2 regions of the Paenibacillus violae genome follow, and region 1 is predicted to be linked to the other one. Evidence: riboswitches for the same ligand, from Rfam matches in the RefSeq annotation. Region 1 holds a riboswitch; the other holds the start of a gene.
What was found. A riboswitch is a leader RNA that binds a small molecule or an ion and turns the genes downstream of it on or off. The one in region 1 is predicted to bind FMN.
Positions count from the first base shown of each region.

Region 1 (15,009 bases):
GCATCGACGATTACTTCATGGGCGATGGCAGTGGGGGCAAGCGCACGGCACGCATCGGCGTGCGCGCGATCTATGACGCGCAGGGGCTTTCGGACTGGTACAGTCCGGATGCGTACAAGCGCGTGCACGAACAGCTCCTGCGGCATTTTCCGCAGGAGCGTGTGTTGGTCAGCCAGCAGGGTTTCCTGCCTGGCTGACGTTAATCCGCTTGCGCCAGCAGGGGGGCGACCCCCGTTTGACTGCGCATGCGTTGTTTGAATTCTTTGGGCGAGCATTGATTATGCCGCTTGAACAGCTTGTAGAACTGCGCCATATTGAGGATGCCAACCTCAAAACTGACTTCCATCATGCTGAGGTCTCCTGTTAGCAGGAGACGCTCGGCTTTTTTAATGCGCTTGTAATTCACGTAATCCACGAAGGATATCCCCATCACTTTTTTGAAATACTTAATAAAGTAATGATAGCTTAAATTGAGCAAGGAGCAGACGTCTTCAACCGTAATTCGCTCGCCAAGATGATTGTCGATATAATCTAGCGCCGGGCGCAAGCGAGCGATGCCTGAATCCTCCGCAAGTGCGGACAGATCACGGTTGTCATTGCGTAACATAAGCAGCAGCAGGTTCTTGATCGCCGCGCTGATGGCAAGCTCGTAACCAATTTTGCGGGACTGTGACTCTTCGAAAATCTGAAGAATAAGGTCATAAGCGGCTTGCTTCACGGCCGGATTGCTCCGGAAAAGCTCGTTGAACTGCTCAAGCGGATGCGTCAGCTCCGAGAAACAATGCAGGTAAGGCATTGTACTCAGGTCAAAATGCTGCTTGAGATCAATTTGGAAAACGATCTGCCGCAAGGGGCCGGCGGAGTATTTGTACGTCCGATGGGGCTGGGAGGAGCCCAACACGATCACATCTCCTGCGGATAACACCGTAAGTTCATGTTTGGTTTGAATAGCCAGGAGGCCTTCCATGACGACCAGGAACTCAACCTGCTTATGCGAATGCCAAAGCCAAGGCGTTGGGACACCGAAGTGAGCGGAGTCGGAGCCTAGCTCCCATATTTTTAGGAAAAGCAGCGGGTTCTGATAAATAACTTCTTCATTGACAATTTCGGAGAAAGCACTATGTGCGGATTCCATGTTTTCGTATACCTCGCTATAGGGTAGGACATTTTTGAATATGTAAAACGACGTTACAGGTAAGGTTTATCAAGAGAAAGTATAACATTGTTTACTTGCCGAGGACACTATTGAATAATAAATAGGCACAATCTTGCCTTTCATTCCGGGAAGGGACGGACTATACTCACATTATGAATGAATACGTTATCTTGGAGGGAATAAGAAGATGAGTCAAAAGCTGAAAGTAACGGTTTGGAACGAGTACCGTCATGAAAAAGAAAGTGAAATTGTACGCGCCGCCTATCCGGACGGCATTCATACAGCAATTGGCGAAGGCATTAGCGGGAATGTAGATGTCACTTATGCGACTCTAGACGATGCTGAGCACGGTTTGACCGAAGAGGTTTTGAATAACACCGATGTTCTTATCTGGTGGGGACATAAAGCGCATGACCAAGTGCAAGACGAGATCGTAGAGCGCGTTCAAAAACGTGTATGGCAAGGTATGGGGCTAATCGTGCTTCACTCCGGACACTTCTCCAAAGTGTTCAAGAAGCTGATGGGCACATCCTGTGACCTCAAATGGCGTGAAGCAGACGAAAAAGAGCGTATTTGGGTTGTTGCGCCAGGCCATCCAATCGTGGAAGGCATTGGGGAGTACATCGATCTTGAAGCTGAGGAAATGTACGGAGAACACTTTGATATCCCGCAGCCGGATGAGTTAATCATGGTTTCGTGGTTCGAAGGTGGAGAAGTATTCCGCAGCGGTTGTACGTTTAATCGTGGAAACGGGAAAATTTTCTACTTCCGTCCAGGTCATGAGACTTACCGTACTTACTACAATGAGCAAATCCGCCGCGTAATCTCCAATGCGGTTCAGTGGGCTGCTCCGTCCACACGTGAGTATCCGAAATACGGCAATCATAAGCCGCTTGAAGAAATTAAAGCGAAGGTTAAAGCTTAAATATGAATCGGGGTGCCCACGAGGTCTTTTTGCAGACTCGCAGGGCACCTTTTTTTATTTCCAGAGTGGGATGTGAAAATAGATGATCAAGAATGTGACCGTTACAACAGAAAAAAGCAGCCCGGCCGCTCGATTCGTATGAAGCAGTCTCATAGCCGCGAACATGAAGAAGTAAAAGGCAATCGACCATATAAAGTTCCACCCATGATGGTAAGTGATTCGGTCGTAAGAATACCACAGATATTCAAGCGCCGAAAAACCGATTACCCACAGGAAATAGTAAATCACTTGGCGGCGTTTGGCCGCAGGAAAGAAAGTGAGATACAGCAGCGTTGTACTTGGGAGCAGCAGGAAAGTGTTAACAAGGTCGGCCGTTTTGTGGTTCAGCAACAAATCAGGGTGAAACGACCAGGTCAAGTACTCTCGACACAGGAAATTGTAAAGCAAATTGCAGAAAGAGACAAAAAGCATAACGTCGTAGTATTTATCCCACTGCTTATAGGCTCGTGAAACAATTGCAGCTATAACGAAAAGTAGATTCGTAATTAAAATCACGTACAAGGCCCCTAGTAATGAGTCGTTGATGTAGGGTTAGTTTCTGCAAGAGTGTAAATTTTTACACGTGCTGGGGGAAGCAGAACTAGAGGGCGTTATTTTGGCTGTAGCCATCCGTTTTCCTATTTTGAAGGAACTGGAGGGTCTTATTTCCCATCACCAAGCTGCTTTAATGCCATTATTGGTGAAATAAAGGCTCATAGTTCCTCTAGATGTGCCAAATAGCGGTTTCTGGAACAAATAGGGGCTCGTAGTTCCTCTGAGTTCTAAAATTCCCGCTATTTCAGCTGAGGGACGCTTCCTAAAGACAGCAACTTTTGAATAGGGCTATAGAGCACACTGAGCGGAGATTGATTATTGGTAAGTAACGCCGAATACTCCTGTTATTTTTACGAATTATATCATTTTTGTGTTATTAACTGGAATTACTACCGCTAATCCGGTTGAATCAGGTGGTTTTCGCTTGCTGCTGAAGAAATAGAGGTAGTTCTTCCAACTATTTCAATCCCCAGACAGGCGAGGCACGAAGTAACGGTAGATTTTCCAGTTATCTCAGCTGAGACACGTTGTTATGCTCATGCCCAGCTTATGTTCCAGCTCCTGCGCCTCCTTGTGCTCAAGCTTCCGCATCTCCTCGTGCTCAAGCTCCCATTCCCACTCCTGCTAACCTCATACTAGCATTCGCCATCGCTCGCATAACGCCCAGCAATAGCGATAAGCCGTCTAACACCATCCCGTAAATGCTCCTCATTCACGAAGGAATAGCTTAAACGGATCCAGGAGCTCATCTCCCTGAGCGGATCGCAGATCACGCCAGGTACGAAGGAGACCGATTGCCGGAGGCACTCCTTCAGCAGCTGCTCAACCGGGATATGGTCCGGAAGCTGGATCCATAGGTTGAAGCCACCCTGTGGGCTAACCCAGCGCCATCCGGTGGAGATTAGCTCCTGCTCTACAATTTCTTTTCGGATCTGCAGAGCAATGCGCAGTTTCTCCAAATGCTGCTGCATTCGAGGAGATTCGAAATAATGCAGGAACATTTTCTGATTGACGAGCGGTGTGCCGTTGTCAGCTAATGATTTGGCGGTGATGAGCGATTGGATGACATGCAGGCCTCCCATGACGGCGCAAATTCGCAGCCCAGGCGCGATATATTTGCTAAAACTGCGGAGATACACGACCCAACCTTCCGTGTCATAGGTCAGCATAGGCTGAGGAGGAGGTTGGTCCATGTACATCTCGTGAATAGCGTCATCTTCAATCAGCAGACAGCGATAGCGTTCAGCTAGTTCAACGAGCTGCTTGCGCTGTGCGGACGGAACCGTATACCCGGTAGGATTATGAAAGGTAGGATTCATATAAAACAGCCGTGGTTTATGCTTCTCCATAAGCTTCTCGAGTTTCACCAGATCATAGCCGTCCGGGTTGATCTCGACAGGAATAAACCGCGCCCCCTGCTGGCGGAAAATATCAAGCGCTGCACTATACGTCGGCCGCTCAACCAAGATCGGATCCATGGGGCGGATATAGATCCGGGAGATGAGGTCGATGGCCTGCTGACCGCCTGTGGTAATCAAAAGATCGCTTGCGGCGAGCTGGAGGTTATGATGCCGAACCATGTAACGGCAGAGATACTCACGAAGCTCCTCATCCCCTTGTGCGTTGGAGTAGGTGCCCATGAGCTTAGGATAAATGTCGAAAACCTTTTTCACATGTTCGGACAAAAAAAGATTCGGCAGCAAGTTGGGATCGATCAAAGCTTGCGAGAATTGGTATGTGACAGGGATTTGCTGGATTTCTGACAGCGAGTTTTTTAAAGCGCTGGACGTTGTGAATGAACGGCCTTTTTCCGCATGCTCCGTCGGGGATTGCTCCTCCGTCTTGCAAGGACTTACGTAATAACCGGATTTCTCTTTGACGTAAACTTTCTGATGCTGCTTCAGCAGCTGATAAGCACGAAAAACGGTCAGCCTATGCACCTGCAGCTCTTCGGCAAGACGCCGGATGGAGGGGAGCTTGTCATGGGCTTGCCACTCGCCGCGATCCATGCGGGTAACCATATACTCATAAGCTTGCCTGAAAAGCAGATTAGCTTCTTTTCCAGATGTTCCTGGCGTCTTCATCCGATTTTCCCCCTCTGTTTACTCTATGATACAACAATCATTAGAAAACTGTTCTAGTGTTACACATCTGATCTGTTGCTTACCTAGTATGATACATACCAAGAGGGGGAACAGTCATGATTATTTTTAATTATTTGCTTATCTGTCTAATTTTTGGCACGACATTTCTGGCGATTAAGGTCGGGGTGGATGCGTCAGCGCCGCCATTTTTTTCAGCAGGCTTGAGGTTTTTTATTGCAGGGATGCTTTTGTTCGGTTGGTTATTGTGGCGGAAAAAAGCGACCCTAGCTCTTTTATTTCGCAAAGAAATGCTGCTAACAGGCATCGGTCTTACATTTGGCACATTCTCAACTTTGTATTGGGCGGAGCAATATGTTTCTTCCGGGATTGCGGCCGTTTTATCGGCTACTGGACCGATTATGATTCTCATGCTCCAAACCTTCGTGTTGCGTCTGAAGACGACAATGCTCTCTGTATTTGGCTGCATACTCGGCTTTGCAGGTATTATCATCCTCTTGCTGCCACAACTTGCGGTATCCGCCAACATCATTTGGGTGATCGGGAGCGTGGCGATTCTGGTCGGAGAACTGTTCTATTGTATGGGAGCTCTATATTCCAAAAAGGTCATTCAGCAATTTCCTGAGGCATCGCCGATTGCGCTGAACGCGGCGCAGATGATATGCGGAGGGTTGCTGCTGCTGATTCTTTCATTTTTTACAGAACCTGTGGACGTTCACAGCTTATTTTCTCCAAAAGCAGCCGGCTCTCTACTGTATTTAATCGTGATTGGCTCTATGGTAGGACATAGTCTGTTCTATTGGTTAGTGGCCAAAACGAATCCGGTTTTTCCAGCGACATGGCTGTACATTTCTCCATTGATTGCCCTGGCGGTGGGGGTCGTGTTTTATGGTGAGAGCATCACTTGGGTCACAGCTGTAGGCGTGGTAACTGTTATTGCCGGGACGATTTGTGCGAATCTGGATAGCTTGAAACCATTGATGCAACGGCGAAAAACGGCGTGAGTGCGAAGAATGGTAAGTCAATTGCGTTCTGTTTCATATGAAACAACATTTATAGAAATAATAACCACAGGAGCACAGGGTTGAACGGAGGCAGCACAAGTTTGATGGAATGGAGCTAAGTGATGGGTCACATAACAGCGTTGATCAGTTCATATTTGCCTGTAGTCATTGCCTTGTTATGCTTGATTGCAGCTTGGTTTTTAGGGGATTGGAGAAACTGGAAGACCTATTATCCAACTATTCTTTTTGCCATCTGCGTGGATTTTCTCATTAGCCTTCTAAGCTATAATTTCTCGCTATGGGAATTTCATAAATCCGCGGTAACGCCTAACCATACCATCGCAGATTTTATGATTGCTTTTACTAATCTACCGTGCATTGTAATGGTGTACTTACACAAATATCCACTTAAGTCGCGTCCGCTGAGACAAGTGGTCTATATTGCCATTTGGTCGGCTGTATTTACCTGCATTGAAGGACTATTTCTGTTAATAAAAATGCTTACTTATCATAACAACTGGAATTTTTGGTGGTCAATTGCGGTTTGGGTTTTCATGTTCATTGGGCTGCGGTTGCATTTTACGAGGCCGTTATGGGCGTGGTTGCTGTGTTTAGTAGGTGTGGTTTTCTTGATTCTATATTTCCATATTCCGATTGCTAAAATGAAATAATGGCAGCGTGGCAGATGTCACGATTATACAACATCAATAGCAAAAAAGAAGGAGAATTCTTCATTCTCCTTCTCCAAAGGGTAAAACTAGACACTAATATCTAGATTCCCACCCAAGTTTGGTTGAACACTTTGTTGCATCATTTGTACCATTTGCTGAGCTTGTTGCGTGGATTGATCTTTAGCCATGCTAAGAACCCGTATTTGTACAGCTTGAGCTAAGCTGCCCTGAGCTACGGACATGGAAAGCGCAGGAACGTCCATGAGTCTCCTCCTTTATGATTGATGGGCTAACAAGTTATATATCGGAAAATGAGTGGAAATATCTTAGCTTATAGCAAGGATGAAAAATCCTTGCTTTTTTTATTTTATGGTGCTAATATTCAGGAATAAATATCACTTATGTTTTGTAAGTGACCACAAACTGAATAATTGAACCTTCGGGGCAGGGTGCAATTCCCTACCGGCGGTGAGGATACGTGTATATGTATCTCAAGCCCGCGACTCCCGGCCTGTTAGGCTGGGACTGACTTGGTGAGATTCCAGGGCCGACGGTTATAGTCCGGATGGGAGAAGGTGAAAAACAGCTTGTCAAAAACTCAGGTATTTGACAGGTCTGTTTGTCAATGCCCCCGCTGATCATGAAGCGGGGGCATTGTCTCTTTTCAGAGGGTTCAATTCAAAAATTCCTTAGGAGGTTTTTGAATTGGAAAATGTATTTAAGCTAGGAACAAAGCACGCGAATGTGGTTTCAGCGCGCTCAGGGGGCATTAGCGGAGTTTGGTATGTGGCGCTAGGTGCTACGCTTTGGGGGCTCGACCCGCTCTTTCGGATCTTGCTGTTAAAAAGCTTTTCTTCCGCGCAAATCGTATTTATTGAGCACTTGCTCCTTGCCTGCTACGCGCTGCCAATACTCGTGAAGTACCGGAAAACCTTGATTGGTAAGCTGTCACTAGGAGTCATCGGCGCGTTGCTGTTCATCTCTTGGGGCGGGTCGGCGATAGCAACGATTTTGTTTACAGCCGCATTCTCGCATGGTAATGCGAACGCGATTTTACTTTTACAGAAATTACAGCCCTTATTTGCTATTATTTTAGCTCGCGTGATGCTCAAAGAGACGCTGCCTTCTAAATTTTTTGCTTATATCGCGGTGGCGCTGCTAGGCACGTATTTGCTGACATTCGGCTTTTCGTCGCCAGAGATGGGCCTCAAAGATTTGGGCACCCTAAGCTGCTTATTTTCAATTCTTGCAGCCAGCTTATGGGGCGGATCGACGGTCATGGGCAAGTTCTTGCTGCAGAAAAAACTGGATTTCCCCATTGTTACTTCGCTGCGTTTCCTGCTTGCCATCCCATTGCTGACAGTCGTACTTGTGGCTAGCGGCGATGCTTGGCACGTAACCGGAACTAGCGGCGGCTTGATACTTATTACCGTTAACATGTTATTCCAGGCGTTTTTCCCGGGCTTGCTCTCCATGCTCCTCTATTATAAGGGGCTGTCCTCGACCAAGGCGTTTTTCGCCACGTTGGCGGAGCTTGCGTTCCCCGCGGTTGGCGTCTGCGTGAACTGGCTTGTCTTCGGGCAAAAGCTAACCGTAGGACAGCTCGCTGGCTTCATCGTTATTTGGCTCACCTTGTGGGTCATGAGCCGCAATCAAAGCAAATCGGCGGCATAAAAACTCAAGAAAGAGGCTCTCCCTCGGTCACATGATGACCATGGGAAGCCTCTTTTGTTTGCCTCTCGACGTTTTCGCCGACATCTCACGAAACCTTCGGGACCTTGAGTTTACTATCCATTTGCGCTGTTTCCCCAGGCTCAAGGTAAAAGGCAACCCCGCCTCGCTCATTCGCGGCGCGGACCGTCATACCGTGATGGTCCATGATCTGCTTCACGATGGCAAGACCAAGTCCGAACTGGCCGTCTCCGCCAGAACGGAAGGGCTCAAAGAGGCTGTCCGCGATCGCTTGATCGAGCGGCGGACCATCGTTGCTGATCTGCAGCCGCGAGAATCCGGCTGCAGCTTCCTTGTTATCGCCATGGGATGACGGCGTGAGGAGAATCCGGATACCGCTTTTAGCATAGCGGAGCTGATTGTCGAGCATGTTCTCCAAGGCGATTTTCCACTGATCGGGATCGCCATGCAAGGTAGCAGGGGGGAGTTCCATCTCCCACTCGATTTCAGGACGGCGATAGCGCAGCCGTTCAACCACGTCTTCAATGACCTCGTGCAGCTCGAAAGGGCGGAACGGCTTCTCGCGAGCGGTGACATAGTTCAGCTTGTTGAGCAGCAGCAGGTCGCGAATCCGCTTCTCGAGGCGCTCGCCTTCCTTCAGAATGACGCCTAAGCTTTCGCCTAAGGTCCCTTTCGGGAAAACGCCGTCGAGAATGGACTGGGCATAACTGCGGATCACCATGACCGGGGTCTTCAGTTCGTGAGAAGTATGCTGAAGGAAAAATTGCTGCGCGCGGTCCTGGCGCACGAGACGCTGCCGCATCGCTTCAATCGCTTTGGCCAGACGTCCTACTTCATCTTTGCGCCCGGTTTCAATCGGGTCATGCCAATCTCGTTCAGCCATACGCCCAACGTGCTGCTCCATCAGAACGAGCGGACGAGTGAAATACCGCGCGATGATCAGACAGGGCAGCCATGAAATCACGATGAGACCAACCATCATCAGCATAAGTCTGCCGAACATGGTCATGACTAGGTCATTGCGATAATTGCCCCAGGCATAGGAAACGATAAAGTTGGGTTGGCCCTGAACAACTTCTTTGCGAATCACGTAAAAGATACTTTTCTTATCAATGATGGTCGTATACTTGGCAACGGGCTGTTTTTGGGCAAAAGCATCCTGTTCCATGGCTTGCATGAACGGCTCTCCACTCGTGAAAGATTTGCTAAGGGCCAGTGATTCTTGGGTTCCGCTAATCGTAAAGTGCCGAATCGCCGGAGCGCTCAAGGTTGCTGTAAAGGGAGACATCACCTTCGTTGCAATAGAGGCTTCCAAGGGGATAGTAGGTATAGCGCTGCCCGTTTGTATGCTAGTCGTCTCCGGCATTGTTTCCGTTTCTGAGGCATCAGCATCAGGGATAGCCTGATTGATAGGTGTCAACGTTTTTACGTTCGTTATGATATCCGTTATTTGCGCGGTTGTACCCTTAGTTGCCAGCGTTAGGGTCGGTGCCGTCAACGTCGTAGCTTCCATGCGAAGCCCACTCTGCGTATCCAGTAAAATATCATACAGCTGCTCTGTAAAAAAACCTTTCAACGTCCAAGGCAGCAGAACGGCAAGCAGCGTAAAAATAAGCAGCGTCAAAGCCGCGAATGCTCCCCAAAGCTTCATGGCCAGCGGCCATTGTCCTAATCGAAGCGTCATGCTTTCACCATCCTGTACCCGTATCCATATACGGTTTCTAAACGCAGTTCCGGCAGCTTGCGGCGAAGTCTTCGTACCAAATCATCCACGACCCGGTCTGTTCCGAAGTAGTCGATTCCCCAAACAGCTTGGAGCACTTGTTCACGCTCTAGCACTTGCCCATGATGGCTCACCAAATATAGCAGCAGCTCAAATTCCTTGGAGGTCAGCTCCAGTTTGGTGCCATCCTCTGCAGTTACTGTGCGTGCTTGCTCATCGATCAAATAAGGAGCCACATTCAGCTTCGTGCGGCGTTCCAGCTGTGCAGGCATCAGGCCGGCAGGGTGTCCGCCGTACACGCGCTCCAGCAGCTTGCGAGTGCGAATGACAAGCTCGCGAGGTAAAAAAGGCTTGGCCAAGTAGTCATCGCTACCCATCTCCAGGCCAACGATTCGATCGATATCCGCATCTCGCGCCGATATGAAAATAACGGGCTGCGCCGGCTGATCCGCCTTAATCTCGCGCATAAGCTGATATCCGTCTACGCCGGGGAGCATGATATCGAGGACCCACAAGTCCGGCCGCTCCGATATGGCGGATCTTGCCGAGGTCCCGTCAGCGAACGAACGCACTTGCCACCCCTCTTTCTCCAAATAGGCGGCCAGTACGCCCCTGAGATGCTCTTCGTCTTCTACTAAATGAATGCGATACATGCAGATTTCTCCTTTTTTTTACTCAGCGATGGGGAAAAGGTGGAGCCGTTCGCAATTTTGCGTTCGGTCCACCGGAAAAGTCAATTTGCTTTTTATCTATAAAAAGTTAGTTAGATTCTTCTGCCTCTGTTGATTTCTCATCTGCTTTGGCAGCTTGTTCTTTCAATGTTTTTGCGAAGTTGCGCAGCGATTCCGTTTCTTTTTTGTAATCCGTGAGCAGCTCAGGCAACAGGCTTTGGATCGTAGCTGCATCGTCAGCTTCGACAGCTTCCGCTAGCTTTTGTTGGCGCTTGAACGCTTCGGATGATTCTGCTTTAATTATATCACCAGAGATAGCTGTTCCCTCAAGTGGAAGTGCTTGGATGGTCGCGGTAGCGTCCGCGCCGTCTTTGATAACGGTGAACTTCATTGCTTCTTTACTTGGGAGCAATTGAGCCGCTTCGCCGTCAGGTAAAGTTGGAGCCGGTTGAGCAGGATCGAGTTTGAACATTTTAGTTTCCAACGTACCTGGCGTAGCTGGCTGAATTGTAGCTGCGCTTTTGATCACCATTGTTTTGGCAAAAGCAGGCTTCGGCATCTCGCTTTCAGCTTGTTTCCGATCCTCTAACGCTTGTTTCCATGCAGTCAAGCTCTCCGGAGCATAGTTGCTGACCAATAGCTTCAAATAGTTACGCTCATGAGCTGGTTGCAGCAACAGGCTGCCTGAGACCGAGTGCAGCTGAACCGCGCTGGTTGCCATTACCGGTGTTGCTGATGTGATTGCAGTGCTTGCTTTCGTATCTGTTGTAGTCGTGTCAGCCGCTGATGCGCTGCCTACTGCTCCGAAAGCCATTGTTACCATAAAAGCTAGCAGACTAGCTTGACTTGCGCGACGTTTCCATTGTGTTTTCATTGTAGAAAACTCCTCTCGATTTTGGGGTATGTAGGTGAGGTGCCTCTCCCTTACAACCTAAATGTACCGTAAGATTATGGACATCCTATCGTAACATTGTGGGAAATTATGTGTTGGCTTGAATCACCTGAACTAAAAAATGTAGTAAACTGTATGCTGAAACAGAATAAACAGGGGAGTGTCTACATGAAAGAAGTGCTGTTAGGGCCTGTCGAAAGTTTCACCAAGCTGCCCGCAGAAGTTGTGTTCGATAAGAACTTGTATTGGTTAATTCAAGCTGAGGATCAAGCAACGTACAGGCTCGTCTCCAGCCGATGCCCGCATGCGGGAGCTATTGTGGAGGCTGAAAAAGGGGAATTCGTATGTTCGATGCATGGCTGGACATTCGATCTTCACTCAGGCGCGTGCCTGAATGTGCCGACCAAAAGCCTTACGGCCTATGACGTTACAGTCAAAGAAGGCCAGCTTATTGCGCATGTGTAAAAACAAAAGGACCTGCCTTATCCGTTGAACGGTTAGGCGGGTCCTGATTTTTTTATAAATTCAAATGCAGCTTACGTGTGTTCAGCATACCGTCCAAACCGGTAGGGTCTTGGCTGACTTTATATTGTACAAAAGCTTCCGCCGCCTCTGAAGTGCGAATGCGCAGCGGTTTCGGATCCATTTCCATCAGCTTCACCATGACTTCGGCGACCGATTCCGACGTTTGGGGCACCGAGTTCCGTTTGGAGAAGGCGTCCAAATATTGCGTGATGATCGGTTTATATTCATCTTCCAGAATGCCGCCGGTTTGTTGGACATGCCCAAGGACCGTCTGGTTAAAATTAGTTGCAATCGCGCCGGGCTCAAGCAGCGTAACATCAATGTTGAAGGTTGGCTTGTAGTACGTAGCTAAACTTTCTAATAAACCTTCAACGGCAAATTTAGCCGAGCAGTAGATTTCATTGAAAGGTTGTCCCACTAGACCGCCAACGCTTGTTGTGGCTACCAAATGTCCGGCGTCTGATTTACGCAAAAGCGGAAGTCCAGCGCGGATCGTATGCATAACCCCATACACATTCGTATCATAAACCCGATGAATATCTTCCATCGTCGCTTGTCCTAATGCTCTTAAAAAACCAAAACCAGCGTTGCAGAACAGGACGTCCATGTAACCGTGATTCCGGTCGATCACAGCAAAAGCTTTCTCCAGCGACTCAGGGCTTGTTACTTCCATCTCTATAAAATGAAGATTCGCACGGTGCCCATGCTGCTCTTGATCACGCTCTACATGGCGTGTTCCAGCATAAACCGTCCAGCCTAATTCTGCAAATTTCAGGGCGGTCGCTAACCCAATGCCAGAGGAGGCGCCGGTAATCGCGATAACTTTGCTTTTGCTCATCATTCACCACTCCAAATGTTAATGTAATAAACTGTTTAATAACTATACAGTATGTTAATTCAACAGAATAGTCAAGTCATTTAAAAAATCCCAACATGAGTAAGGTCGGGATCTTCGTGCTATAGCGGCAGCTTCTCCAATAGCTTTTTGAGCTGCGCAAGCTCATCTTCGGTATATGGCGTGAAGAGCTGTTCAATTTTGTTATTATACGCTTCCAAGATATCGTTTATCAGCTTATTTCCTTTGTCCGTTACTTGCAGCAACAGGCTTCTGCGGCTAGTAGGGTGAGGCTTGCGAATCACTAGCTCCTGCTCTTCTAATTTATCCAGCAGCTGGGTAATCGCTCCCCGAGTTAGGCCAAATTCATTGGCCATATCAACGGCGATGCAATCCGGATGCTTGCGAAGAAACTCTAACGCATACATCATGATCGGTGAAATGTGAAAATGGGGAAGCACTTGCGTCAAATAGGAGGAGAGGGCATTTTTAATTTCGCGAAATTTGTACGTGATGAGGAGATCTTGGTTCATGGTTCAGCCGCCCTTTTTGTTTAGTATCTATACATTATAGCAAGGTCATACTTGGGATCCAAGCAGCTGGAAGGAAAAAAAGAGACCCACAGCAACGGGCTGCAGGTCTTAAGTATATATATTTTAAAGGGGGGTTGAGACTTATTATAGGCCCAGTTCATTAAAAGCAGATGAAAAACACATTTCATTTTCATTACATTTTTTCTAATGATAAAATAGAGAGATCAAGGAAGGGCGGGGAACGCTTTTGAAGCATTATTCCATGCGATCACATTTGACGGTAACGTTTGCTATCATGGCAATGATTCCGGTTCTGATTCTTGGCACCTTTCAGGTTTATCAAATAACGCATATTACGCAGGAGTCCAATAGGAACCAGCAGCTGACGACCTACCGTCTGGGGGACGCTGTGCAGGATTATATGTACTATCACCGCAATGCGGTTGAAACGCTGGCGGCCACGATTTCAGCCTCGGATGCGGCCTTTCGGACGCGCGAGAGCTTGACGTTAAAGCTGCAATCGCTGCAGCAGAACTTGGCTGGTTTCTCAGGTATTTATGTGGTTGATCAAAATGGTTTCATTAAGGCTACGCATACCACGGCCAATGATTCGCTGATCGGTACAGATGTGAAAGATCGGGACTACACCAAACGGGTGCAGACCGCCCATAACACCATCATCTCTTCGCTTTTCATCGGACCGGAAGGGCTGAACCAGCCGGCTGTCGCCATCGCAGTACCCATTTATAAAGGTAATAAACAGCCTGATGGCTTTGTGCTCGCTGTGCTGGAGCTTACGCCCATCAAAGAGCTTGTGACGAAGTACGATTACGGAAAAGAAGCATATCCCGTGGTACTGGATCATGCTGGCAAGCCCATTTATCATCCGAATGAGGCGTTGACCGCAACGTTGGCGGATTTATCGCAGGAGCCAGTCGTTGCAGACGCACGGAGTCAGAAGCAAGGCGAAGGAACCTATGCATTAAGCAATTCCAAGCAAAAAGAACTGATTACTTACAAAGCCATCCCCGATATCGATTGGATCGTTTGGGTGAGCAAATCCAAAGCTGCGGTTAATGCCGCTTTTACAGAGTCGCTAAGTATTACGATCTTCCTCTTGGTGGTTACGCTTATTTTGACGGTGCTGCTCGGCAGTCTTTTGGCGAAAAGGTTGAATGGCACCATCCATGCTTTGGTTGGATACACCCAACGCCTGGCAGGAGGAACATTCGTAGAGCCGGACAGCAAGGTCGTTCCGCAAGGGGCGCCTCTGGAGCTGCAATTGCTGGCAGATGATTTCTTCAAGATGGCGGAGCAGATCAAAGAGAATCAAGGCGCGCTGCTGCAGCTCAACAGTGAGTTGGAGGACCGTGTCGAAGAGAGGACCCAGCGGCTGCAGGATGAGCATGCGACTTTGAATGCGGTGCTGGAGAGCATGTCCGATGCCGTCGTATTGATCGATATGGCGCATCAAGTGGTATATGCCAATCATCGGATGGCTGAAATTTTCGCTATTCCGATGCCTGAGCTGGCGATTATGCAGGAATCGGCGTTGTTTGATCGTATTGCGCTGCTGCTGCCTGAACGTCAGGATGAACTGGAGAAGTTGACGGCGGGGCCGAGGGTACAAGGGACTTTTACGGTAAAAAGTGGTCAGGGTAAAAAACGTTTTATGATGGTATCGGC
Region 1 covers NZ_JAWCUD010000005.1:153,755-168,763, forward strand. Annotated here, with positions in the region: gene RQP52_RS16635 (SPL family radical SAM protein) at 1-197, shown strand, start outside; gene RQP52_RS16640 (helix-turn-helix domain-containing protein) at 200-1,135, opposite strand; gene RQP52_RS16645 (ThuA domain-containing protein) at 1,344-2,081, shown strand; gene RQP52_RS16650 (CBO0543 family protein) at 2,136-2,636, opposite strand; gene RQP52_RS16655 (aminotransferase-like domain-containing protein) at 3,311-4,759, opposite strand; gene RQP52_RS16660 (DMT family transporter) at 4,876-5,781, shown strand; gene RQP52_RS16665 (CBO0543 family protein) at 5,904-6,452, shown strand; gene RQP52_RS16670 (YjfB family protein) at 6,539-6,715, opposite strand; FMN riboswitch at 6,884-7,033, shown strand; gene RQP52_RS16675 (DMT family transporter) at 7,197-8,126, shown strand; gene RQP52_RS16680 (HAMP domain-containing sensor histidine kinase) at 8,212-9,828, opposite strand; gene RQP52_RS16685 (response regulator transcription factor) at 9,825-10,520, opposite strand; gene RQP52_RS16690 (hypothetical protein) at 10,627-11,412, opposite strand; gene RQP52_RS16695 (Rieske (2Fe-2S) protein) at 11,599-11,895, shown strand; gene RQP52_RS16700 (SDR family oxidoreductase) at 11,948-12,793, opposite strand; gene RQP52_RS16705 (MarR family winged helix-turn-helix transcriptional regulator) at 12,913-13,323, opposite strand; gene RQP52_RS16710 (ATP-binding protein) at 13,586-15,009, shown strand, end outside.

Region 2 (15,009 bases), on a different contig from region 1:
TCTTTTTCGTCATAAAGCTCTAAAGTAAATTTTTCATTTTTTATAAAATAAGAAGTATGGGGGATGGCTTTGGTTTCACCTTCCAAAATACCCATATACTCATCCATATGCCAACCTGGGATGCTTCTCATCAAGACACCGATCAGAAAAATAATAAGACCAATGTGGTTAATATAAGGACCCCAACGGCTGAAACGGTATTTCTCGGCAAGCAGTGCCGTCCCGTCCCTATGTATGCGGTAATTTTTCTTGCGTAAAAGCACGCCTAACTTATCGGTCCACGCTTCTTCATCCGTTCCTGGCGGCAAATCGGTCACAAGCGTCACCTTTTGCCGTGTCAAGAAATTAAGATGCTTACGGATTTGCTGCTTGGATAATGCTCGGTAGAGCGGTAAAACGCGATCCAAACTGCAGATGACAAGTGACGTCCCAATCATAAATAGCAACGTGATGAACCACCATGAGCTGAAGGTGTGCGAGAGTCCGAGAAAATGATAAATCGTTCCCAATTTCCCGTACGTTTCCGAATAATATTGCGCAGGATCCATATCCAAAAACGTGTTTTCCTGCGGATATATCGTCCCAACGGCAGAAGCCAGCAAAGTGATGAAAATAATCCATACCGCTATTTTAACCGAGGAGAAGAAATTCCAGACTTTATCTAGAATTGAGGGGTTTGATTTCTGCGATCGGCGGGCCATACCGTCATAGCGCATTTCGAGTATATCTCTGCCATCCGTATCGATCAACGGATTCCCGCAGGATTCACAGAGCGTAGTTCCTGTGGGGTTCTGATGCCCACAATCGCATTTGGTGTTGTAGAACATGATGACCTCCTGAAAACTCTAAGCATTCACTTCTATTAAGACAAGCTTCGAAAGCGTTTCATCGACAAAAGCTTCGGTCATTTGCCCAATTTTTTTGACGGCTACTTTGCCGTCTGCGCCGATAAAGAAGGTCGTCGGATAGTCCATTACGCCATACTGCTTGCGTACAACTTCCTTCGCATCCAGCAGCACAGGCATATTCAAGTTATACTGATCCATGAAACCTTGAACGGTCACTTTGTTTTTGTCGACATTGACTTCCAAGAAAATAACGCCTTCTTTGTTCCATTTGTCATACTGCTTTTGCAGAGCAGGCATTTCTTCTTTACATGGCGGACAAAAAGTACCCCAGAAATTAATTAAAACCGGCTTTCCCTTGTATTCCGATAGCTCATGCGTCTTGCCATCTAAGCCGACTAATGAGAAGTTCGTCGCTTTGTCGCCAACTTGGGGATATTTTTTACTATCAGAAGCCGACAAATTCGTAATAATGGTAAACACGCCAATAATAAGCACGATCGCAAAGATCCCGATCTGTACCCATTTCTTTCTTGCACCCACGATTAATCACCTTCACTTTTTCTTTAGCTATGTTAGATTTTTCACATAGGGTAATACCTTTATTATAACGAAAAGAAGGCCAATTCTTATTGGCCTTTTTGAACGTTATGTGTCTTGAGAGCCTCGTTCCTAAGCTCTTCAACCTCTTTGGGCGTCAAGTGGCGAAACTTCGCTCTTGGCAGCCCTGTAAGAAAGATTGGACCGAATTTAATCCGTTTCAATCGAATCACCGGGAAGGAAATCGCTTCGAACATCCGTCTCACTTGCCGATTCCTGCCTTCGTAGATCGTTATCTGAATGACGGACTCATTCTTCTCTAAATTCACATCCGCATACTCAACCTCAGCCGGCGCTGTCATCCCGTCTTCTAACTGTATGCCCGTTTTTAGCTTGTCTAATAACGTCCCGTGCGGCACTCCTTTGACAGTTGCTTGATACGTCTTCGGCACATGATGTTTAGGATGCGTGAGCAGATGAGCAAATTCCCCGTCATTGGTTAAAATGAGCAAGCCTTCCGTATCATAATCCAATCGTCCGACTGGATACACGCGTTCTTTTATGCCTGGCAAGAAGTCTGTAACCACTTTACGTCCCTCAGGGTCCGTCGCGCTTGTAATGACACCCTTCGGTTTATGTAATATCACATAAATCTTCTTTTGTTGGCCGATAGCTCTTCCATCGACTCTAATTTCATCCTCAGCCGGGTTCACCTTAACGCCAAGCGTCGTGACAACTTCACCGTTCACTTGTACACGCCCCGCAGTGATGATTTCTTCACATTTCCGGCGGGATGCGACCCCCGCTTCGGCTAATACCTTTTGCAGTCTTTCCATTATCCGCTTTCACCTCAAGCTAATGATAACGGAGTTGACTGCAAATCACAAGAGCGCCGGTTCAGCTAAACACTAAATAACAGATGACAATCGATGCAACAAAGCCGACAATGTCTGAAATAAGCCCGACCTTCAAGGCATATCCTGCCTTACGAATGCCAATCGCTCCAAAATACACGGTAATTACATACAGGGTTGTATCCGTGCTGCCTTGAACGGTAGAAGCAATTCGGCCAATCATCGAATCCGGACCAAATTGCTCGATCAAATCGGTCGTAAAAGCGAGCGAACCAGCTCCTGTGATCGGTCGTAGAATCGCCAGCGGCAGCACTTCGGTAGGAACTCCGATGCTTTCAAAGAATGGCCGCATCCAGCCGATTAACAAATCCATCGCCCCCGAAGCACGGAAGACGGAAATGGCGACCATCATACCGACTAGATGCGGAATGATTTTAATCGCCGTATCAAAGCCCTCTTTGGCGCCATCAACGAACGATTCATAGACAGGCACCTTACGATAGGCCGCATATAAAGGAATGAACACGATCATGATGGGAATAGCCCATGCCGAGATGAGCGAAACGAAGGCATACATGCGGAATCATCCTTTCAGCGGAGGGATGGGTGAGCGAGACCTTCGGTACCATCGGTCCACAAAAATAGCAACAGCCGTCGAGATTATCGTAGCAATCAGCGTCGTACCCACGATCTCTGCAGGATTGACGGAATTGTAATTCATACGTATGGCAATTAACGTTGTAGGAATTAACGTGATGCTTGACGTATTCAGCGCAAGCAGCGTACACATGGCTGTACTTGCCGTATCTTTATCAGCATTCAACTTTTGCAGCTCTTGCATGGCTTTAATCCCCATTGGCGTTGCCGCATTGCCCAGACCTAAAATGTTAGCGCTCATATTCGACATGATATAACCGATAGCCGGATGGTTTTTGGGGACGCTTGGAAACAAAAATCGCACCGCAGGCTGCAATAATCTGGCAAGCTTGCTCAGAAGACCGGCATCCTCGGCAATTCGCATCATCCCCATCCAAAAAACAAGCACACTAATGAGTCCGAAGCAGACCGTCACACCACTCTTCGCGCCGTCGAAAGCAGCTTGCGTAACGGCTTCAACATTTCCATTCAAAGCAGCAACAACGAAGCCGATGACGATAAAAAACAACCAAATCCAATTCACCATATCGATGGCCTCCTTGTGAGCCCTCTAGTCCGCCCACTCTGATCTAGAGATTGAAAACAACTCCTGAATTAACATCCGGCAAATTAAGCTATAATGGGTGAGCAGCGTTTCTTGATATGGCTTACTCTCTTGAAAAGAGAACGTGGACTGGGTCTGCGCTTGTAATAATGGACTCGCTTTATCGTATAGCGGCACTGATTGAATCAGTTGCTGCTGCAATGAAAACTGTATGCTTCCCCGCTCAGCCAACCGGTATGCCGTGGAAGAAGGGTCGACCAGTTTCACTTGATGCGTCAACTGAGCCGCTTCGTCTTCCGCTAGCGGGTAAGAGAACGTTCTACCTGCTACCCATGGCGTTCCTTCAACGGCATCGCCTTTGTTGACGATCGTCTGCAGCGGATAATATGTAAAACCGTATTGCAGCAGCCTTGCATGATCGGCCCAATCATCGCCATCATTAAGCGTGACGACGGCGAGTTGTTGGCCGTTCCTGGTCGCTGAAGAAACAAGGCAGCGTTTAGCAAGCTTCGTATACCCTGTTTTCACACCGTCAGCTCCTTCAAAAAGAGAGAGCATCTTGTTTTTGTTCAACCACGAATAATCCCAAGCTTCGTTCGGGTTTGGTACCTTTTTCAGCTTAGTCGAAACAATTTCCTTGAACACCGGATTCTTGAGCGCATAAGCCGTAAGCTTGGCCATATCGTTAGGACTGGAACGGTGCCCTTCGCCTTCATCAAGTCCGGATGGATTCGTAAAATGCGAATGATCCATGCCAAGAGAACGCGCTTTCTCGTTCATCAGATAGACGAAGCCTTCCACGCTTCCGCCTACATATTCGGCAATGGCCGTAGCTGCGTCATTCCCCGAGCGCAGCATCAAGCCATACAGCATATCATGTAGTCTCATCTCTTCGCCCAGCTTCAGGTAAATGGATGAGCCCTCTTTGCCGAAAGCTGTTTTGCTAACCTTTACTTTATCATTCAACTTCCCTTGTTCAATCGCGATAATGGCTGTCATAATTTTGGTCAAGGAGGCAATCCGCATAGGCGTGTCCCCTTTTTCACTATAAAGGATGCGTCCAGACTCCACGTCAATGAGCGAGGCACCAACCGCATTGGTACGAATGCCTGGCGGCGCTGCTTCCACTTGCGCCCAAGGTGCGAGCAATAGACTGATCAATGCGCTGCATAAGATGATGAACCCGACTCTTTTCTTCATCGTTATCCCCCTACTTACCAAATAGACAAGACAAAAACTTTGTACAAGTATATGCTTATGAAATGGGGATATGTCCAAGTCCTGTTAATTACAAAAGGCGGCGTTTGTGACAAAAAAAAAAGCTGTCACAGAGGACAGCCCAGACGAACCGATTCTTATACGATGAAATTTTGATTCTCGATATTCGTTACGTTGTTGGCGCCGTTGGTTCCGACTGTGCCCGCTTTCGTGTTAAAGCCCTTGACCATGCTTTGAATACGATCTACAACCTGCGGCGCAGAATCTATGAGGCGTTCCAGAATATGCGTTTGGTTGTCGAGAGGAACAACTTTAACGCCATTTTTGCCAACAACGAGGAAGGCAATTGGTGTAATCGAGACCCCACCGCCGCTGCCTCCTCCGAATGGAAGGGCAACCTTCGCGTTCAGCGCATCGCTTTTGCCCATCGATCCGCCTTCAATCTCAATTTCGGAATCGGTCACGAACTCGCTGCCGCCTGCTGCAAATCCGAAACCGACTTTGGATATCGGCATAATGACACTGCCATCCGGGGTTTCAACAGGGTCTCCGACAATCGTGTTAACGTCGACCATTTCCTTGATATTTTCCATGGCGACTTTCATGAGTCCTTGAATCGGGTGTTCTGACATGATAATATTCCTCCTTAGCGTTTTTCGCCATTAAAAACTGGCATCGGAAGCTTAAGTGTCTAAGACCAATATTGGTTCTTTTTTAGAGTACCCTTAGAGGAATATCGTTATGTACATCACGAAGCTGTTTTAAATCTTGACCTTGCTTTCAGAGCCAACTGAATCCAGGTGCGTAGGCCGCCTTTTACTTTAGCAGCCCTGACCATCAGCCTGACGCCTGCAAAAACCATATGCCAGACGCGGATTCGGGCGGCGACCCGTACTTCCGTTGAGAAGTGTTTCTCATTAAATTGCGGAATCACGTCTACCCGCGGCGTTGCCCTCACCTGAACATAGCGCATTATAAAGCCTAAGAGCGACGATTTAATCCCCCAGATGGCTCCCGTCGTAATAGCGGTTTCCGGAGCATCTCCCACACCGACGCGCGTTACCCATTTTAACTCCGTACACTCAACTCTTGCTAAAGTCTGCTTCGTCCAATCATACAAATTAAGCGTATGAACAAGCAAATCTTTGGTTTCTTTATAAAATTGAATTACTTTGTCCTTCGTAATGTGATCCTTGCTCTCATCTTTCAGCTTTGCATATGTTTTATTCACAATTTCCGATTTAACCAGGATCCCTTTCGTGAATCCCTTGAACTGGATGATGGGGATGACATAGCGATAACGGATTAATCCAAATAAAGCACGCATCTCCACAGTAAGTGTGTCATTATCTTTCACTCTGGAGAAATAGAACTCTCCCCGAATGAAACTGAGCAGCACAATGATAATGGCAAGGATGACGATTAGAAGTACGAATCCTACCCACAACAACCCCATTCTCCCCCTTAACAAAAAAACTCCACAGCCGGAAGATATCTTCTGGCAAGTAGAGTTAGTATGAGCTAATTTAGGAAATGAAATGCATTTACCGTTACTCGGTTTCCTCCGAAACATCCTCGAGTGTAATCTGCTTCTGATCCCCGCCCATCCGATCAAACAACATGCGAGTTTCTTCTTCCAGATCAAATTCCCCTTGGAAGCTGCCTGAATCCGGTAGTTCCTGGATGGAGCTGAGCCCGAAATATTCAAGAAATTGTTTGGATGTGCCATACAAGATCGGTTTCCCTACCGCATCAGCGCGTCCGACTTCCAATATGAGATCTTTACCTACAAGTGTAGCCAAAGCGCGATCACATTTCACGCCGCGTATCTCTTCGATTTCTACTCTGGTAATGGGTTGTTTATAAGCAACAATGGATAAGGTCTCAAGTGCAGCTTGCGATAAGGATGAACGTGATGGTGTATAAGCCAGTCGCTCAAAATATGGCGCATGCTCAGCCAAAGTCGTTAACTGGTAAGCACCGGCTACCTCAACGATCTGGACTCCCCTTCCCTTGCGTTTAAATTCCGTGCGCATATCCTTAAGCAAGTCGCGAACAATGTACAAATCAAGCTCCATGACCTCAGCTATTTGTTTGGCATCCAATCCCTCGTCACCAGAGGCAAAGAGGAGTCCCTCAATAATCGATTTCATCTGTGGAAAACTGAGTGTCAATGTCTGAAACCTCCTCTTTGGCTTGAATCACGATATCTTCAAATAATTGATATTGATAACATACGACTTTTTTCATTTTCATCAATTCAAGAATGGCCAAAAACGTGACGACGATCTCTTCTCGAGTCATTTCATAATCGAATAATTTCGAGAAAAGCAGTTTGCCGCCTTTCACTTTTAGCAAATCTATAACCTCTCTAATCCGTTCTTTGACGGAAATTTCGTCTCTTCGAATTCTAGTAACAATATTACGGTTCACAAGCTTGCGAAGCGTACGCTGAAAAGCGAATAGCAAATCAGCAACGTCCAACCCTTCAACAGGGTTCTCCTGCACATGCGGCAGGAATGGCGTCAAGTCCTCAGGCTCACGGGTATACACCAGGCTCCGCTCTACTTCTTTATCTCTAAGCATATCAGCGATAGACTTGTACTTTCTGTACTCAATAAGTTTAGCGACCAACTCTGCACGAGGATCAAGCTCGTCTTCCATATCATCAAAATATTCGTCAAATTCAATAACAGGCGGCTTAGGCAGCAGCATTTTGCTTTTGATTGAGAGAAGTGTAGCGGCCATCACTAGAAACTCACTTGTAATCTCCAACTCCAGCTCTTGCATGGCTTGTACATAAGCTAAATACTGATCTGTAATTTCTTTGACAGGAATATTATAAATGTCGAGTTCATTTTTATCGATAAGATGAAGCAAAAGATCAAGGGGGCCTTCAAAAGCTTCTAACTTATAGGTAACTTTCATGTCATCTCCCCCTTGTCATAGTGAAAATATATTCATAACAAACTGTGCGGCAAACGGATAAATACGTTCCAGCGCCCATTGGCCGATAGGTGTAATCATCAAAACAATGACAAGAAAAAGTGCATAAAGCTGATTGCGGTCCATCCATCTTTGATTTTTCGAAGGAATAAGGCCTTTAAGGATATACCAACCATCTAGCGGATAAAGCGGTAATATATGTATAAGACAAATCATGAGATTGACAATGACGCCGTACTGCAAATAGACTCGCCATTGTTCCACGGTGATCGACTCGGATGCTCCTCCGAAAAAGGCAGGAAGAAAGAAGTAGAGCCACCAGAAAAACAAAGCGAGCAGCAAATTGGTAAAAGGACCTGCTGCATACACAATTGTAAGATAAAGTTTTGGCTTTTTAAACTGCATAGCCTCTACCGGCATTTTCTTCGACCAGCCGTATGGACCAAAAACAATCATCGCCAACCCCAAGGCATCTAAGTGTACCAAGGGGTTAAGCGATAAGCGTTTGCTGTCCCGGGCTGTCCGGTCACCGAGCAGCCAAGCAACTCCTGCATGTGCAGCATCATGGAGCGTCATAGCAATCAGGAAAGCGAGCAGCCTGGGAAGCAGTGATTCCAGATGATAATAAGAAAGCATTAGGAAGTGAATTGTTTCGTCAAGTTGGCCATCTCAATTGCCGTTACTGCCGCTTCCCAACCTTTGTTGCCTGCTTTCGTTCCCGCGCGTTCAACAGCTTGCTCGATGGAATCTGTCGTTAAAACACCAAAGATTGTTGGAATGCCTGTTTTCAAGTTAATGGCAGATACACCTTTTGCAACTTCACTGCACACATAATCAAAGTGAGGCGTTGAACCACGAATGACAGCGCCGAGGGTAATAACAGCATCATATTTCCCGCTCTCCGCCATTTTTTGAGCAATAAGCGGAAGTTCGAACGCGCCCGGTACCCAAGCAATATCCACTTCACTATCTTGCACGCCATGGCGTTTCAAAGCATCCTGCGCGCCGCCAAGCAATTTGGAAGTAATAAATTCATTGAAACGACCTACGACAATACCATATTTCAAATTCTGCGATACTAAATGTCCTTCATAAATTGTAGCCATGATTAAATTCTCCTTTTCTATATAAAAACCGTTATTTGAAGTGGAAAGATCAGATCCCGCTGCCGGAATCATGGAAGCTCAGCATGTGGCCTAGCTTTTGTTTTTTGGTCCGCAAATAATTTACGTTATCCTCTTTGCTTGCCATTTGAATCGGAACGCGTTCAACGACCTCGAGGCCGTAGCCTTCCAAACCCTTAATTTTGCGAGGGTTGTTCGTTAACAAGCGAAGCTGCGTAATGCCAAGATCTTTCAAGATTTGCGCGCCAATGCCATAATCACGAAGATCTGGAGCGAATCCAAGCTTAATATTCGCTTCTACAGTGTCTAATCCCTGCTCTTGCAAAGCATAAGCTTTTAATTTGTTGATCAGACCGATGCCGCGACCTTCCTGTCGCATATATAATAATACACCATTGCCCTCTTCATCAATCTGTTTTAATGCAGCATCGAGTTGAGGACCGCAATCGCAGCGATGTGAATGGAAAACATCGCCAGTTAAACACTCGGAATGCACACGAACCAGCGTTGGTTTGGAAGGATCAATTGTTCCTTTGACAAGGGCAACATGCTCTTTGTTATCCAGTTGATTCGTATAGGCGATTGCTTTAAAAGTGCCGAAATCCGTAGGCAGCTTAATTTCAACTTCACGCTCAACCAATTTCTCCTGTTGATTGCGATAGTGAATCAAATCTTGAATCGTAATGATGCACAACTCATGTTTCTTAGCGATTTCCATCAGGTCTGGAACCCGAGCCATCGTTCCGTCTTCCTTGATGACTTCACAAATGACTGCGGCAGGATAGGAGCCGCATAAAACAGCCAAATCAACCGCTGCTTCTGTATGTCCGGCTCTGCGAAGTACGCCGCCTTTTTTGGCGATTAACGGGAAAATATGACCTGGTCTCCGGAAATCCTGCGGTTTCGTATCCGGATCGATCAAGCCCATAACCGTTCTTGAACGCTCATGTGCGGAAATCCCCGTACTCGTCTCAACATGGTCTACAGAAACGGTAAAGGCAGTGCCATGATAATCGGTATTTCTAGCGACCATCGGCGGCAAGTCAAGCTCTTTCGCCCGTTCTTCCGTAATCGGCGTGCAAACTAGCCCGCGGCCTTCTTTGATCATGAAATTAATCACTTCCGGGGTCGTTTTATCCGCCAGTGCAATAAAATCCCCTTCGTTCTCGCGATCTTCGTCATCCACAGCGATAATTACTTTCCCTAAACTGAGATCTTTCAGTGCCTCTTCGATCGTGCTGAATTTTATTTCTGTCATATTCACCTCTCCTAACCGAACTATCTTTGTAAGCTAATTACCCTTACATAAAGCCATGATCCGCCAGAAAGCTTGCTGATAGCGTACTTTGCTTTTTACCGTTACCCGCTGAGGCATCAGCAGGACCGAACTTTAGCAGTCGTTCCATATATTTGCCCAGAACATCGCATTCCATGTTAATAGTATCTCCTGCTTTTTTATCATGCAGAACGGTTTGAGCCAGTGTATGCGGAATAATGGAAACCGCCAGATCGCGTTCTGTGACATCGACAACCGTAAGGGAGATCCCGTCAATGGTGATCGAGCCGCCAGCTATAATATATCGGAAAATGTGTTTATCCTCCGGTTCGAACCGATAAACAACCGCATTTTCTTCTGGAATCCGCGAAATAATCGTTGCTGTTGAATCTACATGTCCTTGCACAATGTGACCGCCGAAACGGCCGTTCGCCGCCATCGCTCGCTCCAAATTCACGCGCGTTCCGGCTTGCAGCTTGCGCAAATTCGTCTTGCGGTAAGTTTCCGGCATCACGTCTACGGAGAAAGATTCGTTGTCAAACGAAATGACCGTCAGACAAACGCCATTCACCGAAATGCTGTCTCCTAGATGAACATCCTCAAGGATCTTTCTTGCGCCAATCGTTAATACCATAGCTTGACCTACGCTATGAATGCGGCGCATGTGGCCGATTTCTTCAATAATGCCGGTAAACATGACAGCCCTCCATTCGTTAGCTCTTAAAAACCGGATACCCGGTTAGGCATACATCCGGTCCGAACTGCTCAACCTTTAACCGGTCGAGCGTAATTGCGTCATCCATCTTCGCGAAGCCTTCGAAGCTGATGTTCATAGGTGCTGCTTGCCCGCCGCCGATAATTTTCGGCGCAAACATCAGCACCAGCTTATCCAGCAGGCGCCGCTCCAGCATGGCGCCGCTAAGCTTACCTCCACCCTCGAGGAGGATGGAGCCGATCTCTCGCTCGCCGAGCTGCTTCATGGCGAGCGTCAGATCCACCTGCGGGCCGTCTCCGCAGGTGAGGACCGTGATGCCGCGCGCTTCCAGCGCGGCACGCCGCTCTGCGGGCGCCTGTGCGGTGGCGAGCAGGATCGTCGGCTGACGATCCTGCTCGGTGAGCACCTGGGCGCCCAGCGGGACTCGCAAGCGCGAGTCCGCGACAATCCGTACCGGCTGTACAGCCGGTACGTCGCCGCGCGCGCTTAAGCGCGGGTCGTCGGCGATGACGGTGTCGACGCCGACCATGATCCCCTGATGCCGATGGCGCAGGGTATGCACGAATGCGCGCGATGCAGGCGACGTAATCCATTTGCTGTCGCCTGTTTTCGAGGCAATGCGGCCGTCGAGCGTGCTCGCTGTTTTCATCGTCACGAAAGGCATACGCGTGACGATGTATTTATTGAAAGCCTCATTCATGGCCGAGGCTTCCTCTCCCAGCAGCCCGACGGACACGTCTATGCCATGGGCACGCAGTTTGGCGATTCCCGTGCCCGCAACCTGCGGGTTCGGGTCGGTACCCGCAACGACAACGCGCGCAACACCGGCCTCAATGAGACGGTCGCTGCAAGGCGGCGTTTTGCCGAAGTGGCTGCACGGTTCAAGTGTGACATACGCCGTGCTGCCCTTGGCTTCCTCGCCAGCCATCTGCAAAGCAAGAACCTCAGCATGGCCATGTCCGCGCTTCAGATGCGCTCCCATCCCCACGATACGCCCGTCTTTTACCAGAACGCATCCAACAACCGGATTAATCCCTGTTTGGCCAAGAGCACTCTCAGCCATTTGCAGAGCGAGCCTCATATAAGCTTCATCATTCAAGACATGCATGTGTGTTCACTGCCTTTCCAAGCTATTTTGAAATAGAATGCAAAAAGACCCCTCCGCATATCGGATAGGGGCCAGAGATTGTTTAGGTAACACGAAGAAGCTTCATCCATCCACACTTGCTGCATTTTTGATCAAATCAAACAAGCACGACGTATCCATGCCAAAGCATAGACCTGCCGAATTTTTGTTCTCGTGAAAAAATGTACAAGTATGCATAGCGAATCTAATGTTCGCGTATTCCTTCTCCCATCCAGACTATACTGTCGGTCCCGGATTCTCACCGGGTCAGCCGTAGCGAAGCTGTATGTCAGGTACCGCTAGCTTCAAAACGGGTCACGGACTAATCGAAAGCAGCCAAACCAGCCTGCTATCAAATCACCGCCGGTGTGGAATTTCACCACGCCCCGAAGGTTTGCACACATATGAAAAGTAACTTATGAAAAATTTATCACTCACTCATCGAAAAAGCAAGGTCTATTTTACCTCGCCCTACAAAAACCGACTCTTTTTGCGCCGCCTCAACCCGATTCCGCCTATGTTAACCTAATGTTCCCTCCCTTCTGAATGGAAAATACTGGCATCGCGTGCGCAAGTTCTGCCTTCATTTAACGGACCTCACAGCCGCTATTCCCGTTAAATCAGCATTTCTCAGCTCTAACGGACTCCAGAGTCGTTATCGGGTCAATTCACGGCCATTTTTATCGCAATGATCGTAAATAGCGGCTCTCGTGTCCGTTAAATTTTCATAGAGCCTTATTTCTGTGAAATATGGTCATCTCTGTCCGTTAGCTTACGTCCCGCAGCTCCCGTTGAAGCACCATACTGCAGCTCCCTCTAATAAAAAAACCTGCTGACGATTGTCAGCAGGCTCTTCGATGTTTTCGTATTAAACTTCTACAACTTCTACTTTTTCCATCAAGTCTCTGCCTTTGAAAGCATCAACTAGTTCCATACCTTTGGACACTTTACCGAATACAGTATGTTGTCCATCAAGGTGAGGCTGTGGTTGGTAAGCGATGTAGAATTGGCTTCCACCTGTGTTTCTGCCTGCATGAGCCATAGCCAAGGAGCCGCGCTCATGTTTGTTCGGGTTGATTTCACAGTTGATTTGGTAGCCTGGGCCACCAGTTCCTGTGCCGGATGGACAACCGCCTTGTGCCACGAATCCTGGGATTACGCGATGAAAAACAAGTCCGTTGTAGAAACCGGAGTTTGCTAATTTTTCAAAATTGGCAACGGTATTAGGCGCGTCTTTTTCGAAAAGATCGATTAGAACTTCGCCACCGCCTGCTAGTTTAATTTTTGCTTGTTTGGCCATTGTGGTCCACTCCTTTAGACAATAATATCTTATTCTACTATGAAAAGATGCATTTCACAAATTTGCCTTTTCAGTTGAGTATAGAAAGCTAGTTCCCGCAAGCAAAAAAAACTATCCCTCAAGTCCTGAAGAACTGAGGGATAGCCCTTACTCAGCCTGGAAATCCAGCTGTATGCTATGTTAAACCGTTTTGCTCACTTGTTTCATTCTTGCTGGAATTAGATCGTTCCCGACAATATTGTCGAACGTCTCGCGCTTCACGACGAGATCGCTTTGCCCCTCGCTCACAAAAACTACGCCTGGACGGCGAATCCGATTGTAATTACTTGCCATCGCATAGTTATATGCGCCTGTGCAAGAGACGGCAAGCACATCGCCCGAGTTCACTTTCGGGAGGTTCACGTCCCAGATCAGCATATCTCCGCTCTCACAGCATTTGCCTGCAATCGATACGAGCTCGGTTGGCTCTTCGGTTGCGCGGTTCGCCAGCATAGCTTCATACACGGCCTCATACAAGGCTGGGCGCGGGTTATCCGTCATTCCGCCATCGACAGATACATATTTACGAACGCCAGGAATATCTTTCGCCGTTCCAACGGTGTACAAAGTTGTTCCTGCATCTCCAACGATGCTGCGGCCCGGCTCCACCCAGATTTCGGGAAGCGGATATTCGTTGCGTCCGAAATTGTCTTTAATCGCATCCGTAATAGCTTTCACATAGACGGACACAGGAAGCGGAGTATCTTCGTTCACATAACGGATACCGAAGCCTCCGCCAAGGTTAATGACTTTGAACGTTACGTCAATTTCTTGACGAACTTGAACGGCAAAGCTGGCCATTTTCTCGGCAGCCATGCGGAAGCCTTCCACTTCAAAAATTTGCGAACCGATATGAGAATGAATACCGAGCAGTTCCAAATGGCTCAGCTTGGAAGCCTCTTCCACCGCGCGGAATGCGGAACCGTTGCCTAGATCGAAACCGAACTTGGAATCCGTTTGGCCTGTGGAAATATATTCATGTGTATGTGCCTCAACACCAGGTGTGATGCGCAGTAAAATCTTCACTTTTTGACGTTTCTCACCGGCAATGGCGTTCAGCATTTGAAGCTCGATAAAATTATCTACAACGAAACAGCCGATTTTCGCATCAATCGCCATCTCGATCTCGTCAATTGTTTTGTTGTTGCCGTGGAAATGAATCCGCTCTGCCGGGAACCCGGCTTGAAGAGCCGTATACAGCTCGCCGTCCGATACAACATCGAGGGACATGCCTTCTTCTTCAACAATGCGGCACATCGCCATCACACAGAAAGCTTTGCTCGCATAAGCCACTTGGAATTTGAGACCGGACGCTTTGAAAGCATCTACAAACTCGCGGCAACGTTCACGCACAAGAGCTTCATCAAACACATATAAAGGTGTCCCATATTCAGCAACCAGCTTCGTTGCGTCGACACCACCGATTTCAAGGTGACCTTGACCGTTAATTTTACTTGTACCATGCAAATACATAGCTTCATTTCCCCCTCACCCTGAACCTGCTGCTGCTCATATTTCGCTCAAACGGCCGAATGCGCATTACTATTTAAATTAACATAGGAAAAGCGCATTTGACAATATCCTTGCTACCCTAAATCGTAAAAAGGACAAGATGAATGCTCTTGTCCTTTTAGTTTATTACGATTTGGGTTGACGTGTGCCGTCAATCGGTTTTGTAAGGCTTAGCCGCGTTTTGGCTGCCAGTACAGGACGGCGAAGAAGAATCGCAAAGAAGCTTTTCGCATTGAAAGGAATGAGCGGCCACATGTAAGGGGCATTGTAGGACTTTCTTGTAGCCAGCCAGAGCAGCCACAACGTCGATCCA
Region 2 covers NZ_JAWCUD010000001.1:565,748-580,756, reverse strand. Annotated here, with positions in the region: gene resB (cytochrome c biogenesis protein ResB) at 1-827, opposite strand, end outside; gene RQP52_RS02400 (redoxin domain-containing protein) at 846-1,388, opposite strand; gene RQP52_RS02395 (pseudouridine synthase) at 1,475-2,221, opposite strand; gene RQP52_RS02390 (spore maturation protein) at 2,283-2,816, opposite strand; gene RQP52_RS02385 (nucleoside recognition domain-containing protein) at 2,823-3,422, opposite strand; gene RQP52_RS02380 (D-alanyl-D-alanine carboxypeptidase family protein) at 3,447-4,640, opposite strand; gene ytfJ (GerW family sporulation protein) at 4,796-5,290, opposite strand; gene RQP52_RS02370 (DUF2953 domain-containing protein) at 5,407-6,108, opposite strand; gene scpB (SMC-Scp complex subunit ScpB) at 6,209-6,811, opposite strand; gene RQP52_RS02360 (segregation and condensation protein A) at 6,795-7,586, opposite strand; gene RQP52_RS02355 (site-2 protease family protein) at 7,602-8,240, opposite strand; gene ribH (6,7-dimethyl-8-ribityllumazine synthase) at 8,240-8,710, opposite strand; gene RQP52_RS02345 (bifunctional 3,4-dihydroxy-2-butanone-4-phosphate synthase/GTP cyclohydrolase II) at 8,760-9,986, opposite strand; gene ribE (riboflavin synthase) at 10,030-10,701, opposite strand; gene ribD (bifunctional diaminohydroxyphosphoribosylaminopyrimidine deaminase/5-amino-6-(5-phosphoribosylamino)uracil reductase RibD) at 10,718-11,827, opposite strand; FMN riboswitch at 12,062-12,243, opposite strand; gene RQP52_RS02330 (peptidylprolyl isomerase) at 12,714-13,145, opposite strand; gene lysA (diaminopimelate decarboxylase) at 13,326-14,657, opposite strand; gene RQP52_RS02320 (spore germination protein) at 14,823-15,009, opposite strand, start outside.
Region 2: another riboswitch for FMN. It lies ahead of ribD (bifunctional diaminohydroxyphosphoribosylaminopyrimidine deaminase/5-amino-6-(5-phosphoribosylamino)uracil reductase RibD); the one in region 1 lies ahead of RQP52_RS16675 (DMT family transporter).